One region of the Shewanella sp. VK101 genome, then DNA from elsewhere that is predicted to be linked to it. Evidence: riboswitches for the same ligand, from Rfam matches in the RefSeq annotation. Region 1 holds a riboswitch; each other region holds the start of a gene.
What was found. Region 1 has a riboswitch for lysine ahead of ACSHSR_RS14915 (Na+/H+ antiporter NhaC family protein). Riboswitches for the same ligand answer to the same signal wherever they lie in the genome.
Positions count from the first base shown of each region.

Region 2: linked by a shared signal. The riboswitch ahead of lysC (lysine-sensitive aspartokinase 3) and the one ahead of ACSHSR_RS14915 (Na+/H+ antiporter NhaC family protein) in region 1 are both predicted to bind lysine.
Region 3: linked by a shared signal. The riboswitch ahead of ACSHSR_RS02760 (Na+/H+ antiporter NhaC family protein) and the one ahead of ACSHSR_RS14915 (Na+/H+ antiporter NhaC family protein) in region 1 are both predicted to bind lysine.

Region 1 covers NZ_CM151402.1:3,351,050-3,353,313, forward strand. Annotated here, with positions in the region: gene ACSHSR_RS14915 (Na+/H+ antiporter NhaC family protein) at 1-1,199, opposite strand, end outside; lysine riboswitch at 1,281-1,479, opposite strand; gene ACSHSR_RS14920 (electron transfer flavoprotein subunit alpha/FixB family protein) at 1,570-2,264, opposite strand, start outside.
Region 2 covers NZ_CM151402.1:4,011,064-4,013,327, forward strand. Annotated here, with positions in the region: gene lysC (lysine-sensitive aspartokinase 3) at 1-1,011, opposite strand, end outside; lysine riboswitch at 1,148-1,324, opposite strand; gene ACSHSR_RS17915 (DUF3293 domain-containing protein) at 1,407-1,841, opposite strand.
Region 3 covers NZ_CM151402.1:591,579-593,842, reverse strand. Annotated here, with positions in the region: gene ACSHSR_RS02760 (Na+/H+ antiporter NhaC family protein) at 1-1,318, opposite strand, end outside; lysine riboswitch at 1,407-1,578, opposite strand; gene ACSHSR_RS02755 (5'-methylthioadenosine/S-adenosylhomocysteine nucleosidase) at 1,791-2,264, shown strand, end outside.

The DNA of each region.
Region 1 (2,264 bases):
GCGGTAAGCCCAGCCAAAATAAATAGCACGGCCGGCAACAAGGCAAAGGGAATATTGCCACTGGCGAGGCTGGCCATAAACTTGCCGGTTTCCAGTGAGCCTATGATCCCGGCTATGGTCCAGGCAAACATCAGAATATAGATGGCCGGCAACATGGAACGGGCACCCGAGGTGAGTGCCTTGAGGATCATCTTGGCTTCAATCTTCTGGATAAAGGCCAGCAGCAGCGTCACCACCAGACCGATGGAAGCACCAAAGAACAGAGATGAGCCCACATCGGTTTTCTCGAAGGCACCTATGATACTGAAAGGCAGGCTTTCTGCCGCCAGGGCATCGGCACCACTGGAAACCATAAAATAGAAGGTTGCCACCACCAAGACACCTATGGGCAGGAACAGGCCGTGCACCTGGCCGGTTTCCGCCTCGGGCAGATCGGCATTGGCACCGGGGGGCAACCCCTTGGACTCATCATAGAGATTGCCCTTGCGGGCGTTGAGCTCGTGTTTGCGCATGGCGCCAATATCCAGCTCCATAAAGGTGACGCACAGCAAGAGCGCCAGGGCAAACAGGGCATAGAAGTTCATCGGGATCATCTGCACGAAAGCGCTCAGATGTCCTACTTCAGTAAAACCGTGGGCGGTGAGAATGCCGCCGATAAGGGCGATAATATAGGCGCCCCAACTGGATACCGGCGAGATAACGCACACGGGCGCGGCGGTAGAATCCAAAAGATACGCCAGTTTGGAGCGGGAGATATAATATCTGTCGGTCAGAGGCCTAGCGATACTGCCCACCACCAGGCTGTTGAAGTAGTCATCGATAAACACCGCACAGCCGAGAAACATGGTCAGCAGCTTGGCATCACGGCGATTACGGATATGCTGTCTGGCCCAGTTGGCAAAGGCTCTGGCCGAGCCACTGACGGTGATCAGCGCAGTGATCATCCCCAGCAGCACCAGGAACCCCAGAATATACAGGTTCCAGGCATTGAAAGCACCATCGTCCCATACCAGGGAAAGCACCCTTTGCCCCAGATAAACCCCGGTGTCCAATACCGACCATTGATTGAGCAACAAGGCTCCAATCAATATCCCTAGCCCCAGCGATAACAACACCCGACGGGTGAGGATCGCCAATAAAATTGCCACAACCGGCGGCAACAAAGAGAGTGCCGAATCGGCATAACTTGTTAGTGTCATTGAGTCTTGTTCTTCGTTAAATACGAATGGAGGGCAACTGAACTGGTGGGAAAAGGCAATGGCATACCGAGTAGCACCTGTCCTTTCAGTAGCGCTCCATAGTAACGTCAATCTGTCATCCCGACAGAATATACTATGGCAGTGCTGCCCCTATTTGGTAACAGCCCCAGCGGTGGACCTTGATAAGTCGCAACCACTTCGGCACCAAATCCTTTCGCGATACATAAACGGAATCACCCTGCTTACCGCTACTGATATTTAGTGCGCCTCTACTTCTCAGGACGCCTGATGTCAGGCGTGAGGCACATAAAAACATAGGCGGCTTTGAGGATGCTACCCCAAAGCCGCCTATCGTGACCTAGATCACAGATTAAATCAACTCGTTCAATTTAGGCACAACATCAAACAGGTCAGCTTCCAAGCCATAATCGGCAACCTGGAAGATAGGCGCTTCAGGATCTTTGTTGATGGCCACAATGACTTTTGAATCCTTCATACCGGCCAGATGTTGAATCGCCCCGGAGATACCCACAGCGATATAAAGCTCTGGCGCCACGATTTTACCCGTCTGGCCAACCTGCAGGTCGTTGGGAACAAAGCCGGCATCCACTGCTGCCCGCGATGCACCTACGGCGGCGCCCAGCTTATCGGCCAAGGCTTCCAGCATGGCAAAGTTTTCGCCACTACCCATACCGCGACCACCGGAAACAATGACTCTGGCGCTGCCAAGCTCCGGACGAGCCGACTCGGTCAGGCTCTGGGATACAAAGCTGCTCTTGGCGTCAAAGACACTATCGAGCTGATTGATTTCAGCTGAGCCTGTCTCGGCAACGGCGTCGAAGGCGCTGGCACGCACTGTAGCCACTTTCTTATCGTCCAGACTCTTAACGGTTGCCATGGCGTTACCGGCATAAACGGGACGGACAAAAGTATCGGCGTCAATCACCTTGGTGATCTCAGAAAGTTGAGCCACATCCAGCAAAGCCGCCACTCGTGGCAGTATGTCCTTACCCTGGCTTGAAGCTGCAGCCAGAATGTGGCTGTAGTCACCACTCAGAGACAAGA
Region 2 (2,264 bases), 660 kb from region 1:
GATCTTGTGCCGCGCCAACACGGCAAAGGTCTCTGCCAAAAAGCCCTGGGCATGCAACATCTGCAAACTGTGCAAGTTAAGTAGGGTCTGATCTCGTCTCACCGCAACGGCCCTGAATACCGGCTCATCTTCCACTTGGTGACGGATCCAGGTGCCACCTTTTTCCGGTGCCCGACTGGAGCCGACAAACACCTGGATCTGTTGACGCACCGCCGGCAAGATGGTGGCAGGGTGCAACACCTTGGCACCGAAAGTAGCCATCTCTGCCGCCTCATTAAAACTGATTTCTGCGATAGGCCTGGCGTTGGGAGCCAGTCTGGGATCTGTGGTGTAAATTCCTTCTACATCGGTCCAGATCTCGACCGCATCAGCTTCCAGCGCCTCAGCCAACAGGGCCGCAGAATAATCGCTGCCACCACGCCCAAGCGTAGTGGTTCGGCCATCGGCATCGGCGCCGATAAAGCCCTGGGTCACCAGCAGTTGCTGCTCAAGCAAGGGTTGCAATTTCTCTGTCGCCAGTCGCTTCAACTCGGCGATTTGTGGCTCGGCCTTACCGAAATGGCTATCGGTACGCATCACCAGGCGCACATCAAAGGCGCTGGCCTTGGCACCACGTTCTCTCAATACCGCGGCAAACAGCGCTGAAGAACACTGTTCGCCCAAAGATAGGATCTCATCGACCATAGCATGACTCGGCGCCTGCAATAACTTGGCACTGAGCGTTGCCATGCGGCTGAGCAAAGCATCCAGCGCCGCGGCAACATCTGCCGGTCTGCCAAGTTTATCCAGAATTGCGTATTGAATGGTGGCTATCTCTTTCAATAGCTTGAGACGGCGCTCATCCCCCATGTCGGCCTGGGACAGCTCCACCAACAGATTGGTTACGCCACTGGATGCACTGACCACAACCAGACGGGTGGCCGGGTTTCCAAGCACTATATCGGCACAGCGATTCATCGCCGGATAATCGGCAACTGAGGTACCACCAAACTTGGCAACAACAAGAGACATCAGCGCATTCCCCCACAGGCAGGTAACAGGGAAAGGTCGATAACGAGAATAGATTTCATGAGTTAAGCTCCGAACAGATAACGTTCGAAGAGCCTGGTGCAGAGATAACGCACCCCATAGCAGGGAAACAGCGATCGTCACCAGAAGCTCTCCACCAAAACCAGGTGACAGTCGCCAGGATTCAGCCTGACCAACCGACCGGAAGCGTAGCCAATACGCATCCCGACCTCGGCGTTAATCTCCCTCATGAGCCGTCATTGGAGAATTGGCCTCCTCTGACTCACTACCTAGTTAACGCACCTCTTCTGTTCCTTTCTCGCGAAAGGGATGAAAAAATTAGCAATAAAGTCCTTATGAAGTCAATGCTAATTTGCGCAGGATGAAATTTCCTCAACTCATCCGTCACTGAGCTCGGGTAACTCGCTGACCAGGCGCGCCCTGGCAGCAAACTGTCCAAGCGCCACCTCTCGCTCCCCTTTCAGGCAAGGCACCAAGGTCAAGAGCCCACTATCAACGTAGTAAAGGGCATTTTGTCGATACTTTGATGCCAGTTCGATTGCCGCAGCCTTATCCAGAAACAGAGCCCAGCTTTTTTCCATATGACTGAGATCATCGGCAGCGCCTATGATCGCCCGGTAAGGAATGCCCAGCTTATCAATATCGTGTTGTAGCTGCCGATCGAGAAGGCGGTTTTGGCAAGAAGTGAGTTTTTGCCCAAGGGGATTATGGGCGGTGACAATAGCGAAAGGAACAGCGGAAGAAAACGACTGAGTCAATAAAAAGCATGCGCTCTGGTAGTACTGCCAGAGACTTTCAAATGCAGCATCCATTGTAGTATCTGTCTCTAATGAACCGGATTTATTCTAGCAAAGGCTTTTGCATTCCCCTAGCCCCGTGAGCAAGCTCACAGTAAGACAAAATACAAAATGCTTATCTTTCAATAGGTAAAGCAAAAACTTGTGATATAGATCATAGTTAAACATTAATTTGTTAACATTTCATTTGTTAACAAATGCCCAATCCTAGTACAATGGATTGTATCGACAGAGGCTTAGAGTTAAGTGTGTGACCCGGCTAGCGCCATTACGCTACAGCATAAGTCTCTATCGATAACGACTCTGTACCAAATGTAATCTGGTTTTAAGATGACATTTTCTGGATTTTCCATGTCTTTCAGGAACTAAATCCCGCCACTGGGAATCCTAGACAGTACAGTTCGCGCCTCTCCGGGTGGAGAGCATACTTTTTGCTAA
Region 3 (2,264 bases), 2.2 Mb from region 1:
CGCCGGCCAGCACAGCCGACAACATGGGCAGCAGGAGTTGGATATCGCTGGCGGCGGCCATATCACCGGCGAGTGGCAACATGATACCAAAAGTGCCCCAGCTGGTGCCTGTGGCAAAAGCCATTGCACAGGAGAGCACAAACACCACCACAGGCAGCAGCCCTGTGGGCAGGTTGCCGTTGGCCAGGCTGGCGAGATATTTGCCGGTTTCCATGTCACGCACCACGGCGCCTATGGTCCAGGCAAACAGCAGTATGTTGATCGCCGGCAACATGGCCATAACCCCTCTGGGGGCGGCGCGCAGCCAAGTGGATATCCCAAGACCGAGACGCAGAGCCAACAGGCCGGACACCGCCAGGCTGCAAAGGGCGCCATAAACCAAAGACGAACCCACATTGGTATGTTCAAAGGCGCCCAGCACACTGAAGGCCTGACCATTGGCGGCCAATACCTGAGCCCCGGAGTCCAGCATGAAATAGATACTCGCCGCCGTCAGTGTCACTATCGGCAACACCATATCCAGCATGCCGCCGCGGCTGTCGGCCGGGGCTTCCATATCCAGCCCTATTGGCCTGCCCTTGGATTCATCCCAGAGCTTGCCTTCGAGCGCCCGCTGCTCATGCTGTCGCATCGGCCCAAGATCCAGTTGGAAGGCGATGACTACCACCACCATGATCAGGGTAAATACCGCATAGAGATTCATGGGGATCATCTGCACAAAGGCGGCGATCGGGCTCTGCTCTGTCACCCCATGGGCCACGAGTATGCCGCCCACCAGGGCGATGATATAGGCCCCCCAGGAGGAGATGGGCATCAATACGCACACGGGCGCCGCGGTTGAGTCCAGCAGATAAGCCAACTTGGCGCGGGAGATCTGGAATCTGTCGGTCACAGGGCGGCAAATGGGCCCCACCGACAAGCTGTGGAAGAAGTCGTCAATAAAGAAGGCAAACACCATCAAGCCGGTGAGCGACTTGGCGCTCTTGCGGCTCTGGCAGCGCCTGGCGGCCCATTCGGCGAAGGCCCGGGTCGCCCCCGAGGCGGTCATCAAGCTGATAAGCCCACCCAGCAGCAGCATAAACAGCAGCATATTAAGGTTATCGCTGTTGGGAGCACCATCGACCCAGAAGATTTTCAGCACACTGTCAAACAGGTAGCGCAGCGATTGCAGCGGTGAAAACTGCTGTAACATCAGGCTGCCGGCGACTATGCCTACCCCGAGGGAGAGCAGTACTCTACGGGTGATGATCGCCAGCGCAACCGCCAGCAGAGGAGGAACTATGGACCAGGGAGAGTCCGCAAAATGCATGATATTCATGATCTCTTTACACCTAAAACAACTAAGGTGGAGATCTACCGATAGGATCGAAGAAACTCAGACCAAGGAGGGCAGAAACTTCTCAGCTCCTTCAGGTAGCGCTCCATAGTGGATGACTATGGCAGTCCTGCACCTGTTAGATACAGAACCAGCAGCTAGGTTTGATGACCTGGCTACTTCGGCGCCGACTCCTTTCCCCGGGCCTCAAAGGCATCACCCTCTTCCCGGTTACTCTTAGGCAGCGCGCCTCTACTCAAAGGTATTCGACTGGCATTCTAACTATCACGGCCCCAATAGCAAGCCAGATTGTGCCTCTGGCGGTAAATATCCCGCCCGGTTGGCATTAAGCCTTTGGCAAGTGACTCATGTCTGGGCTCGCAAATGCCAGCTCCGGCTGTTGACGGCAACCACAGCTGCACCTAGGATCGCCCTCCCCTACCGCGACACTGAAATAACAATTAAAGGTGTGCAAATGACTCTGTTACAACGTTTTTGTGTGGCACTCTGTGCCTTGTTCTCCAGCCATTCCATGGCAACCCCCGCCCGGGCACCTATACTGCTGCAAGGTGCCATGGATGTCGAAGTCGACACCCTGGTTCAGGCCCTGAAAGACCCCAAACAGACAACTCTTGGTTCCTGGACTTTCTGGCAAGGCACTCTGGATGGCTATCCTGTCATAGTGTCCCGTACCGAAATAGGTATGGCCAATGCCGCCGCCTCCACCACGCTGGCAATAGAAAAATTTCAACCCGGTTTTATCATCAACCAGGGCACTTCCGGCGGCCACGACCCTGCGCTGCACCGCGGCGACATAGTGCTGGGGAAATACAGCTTCAATATGGGTTCCTATCGCAGCGATCTACACCCCAAAGGCCAGGGCATAGATCCCAAACGCTGGCATAACTTCGATGTCACCATGCGTTTGCGTCAGGATGGCAAGCTGGTG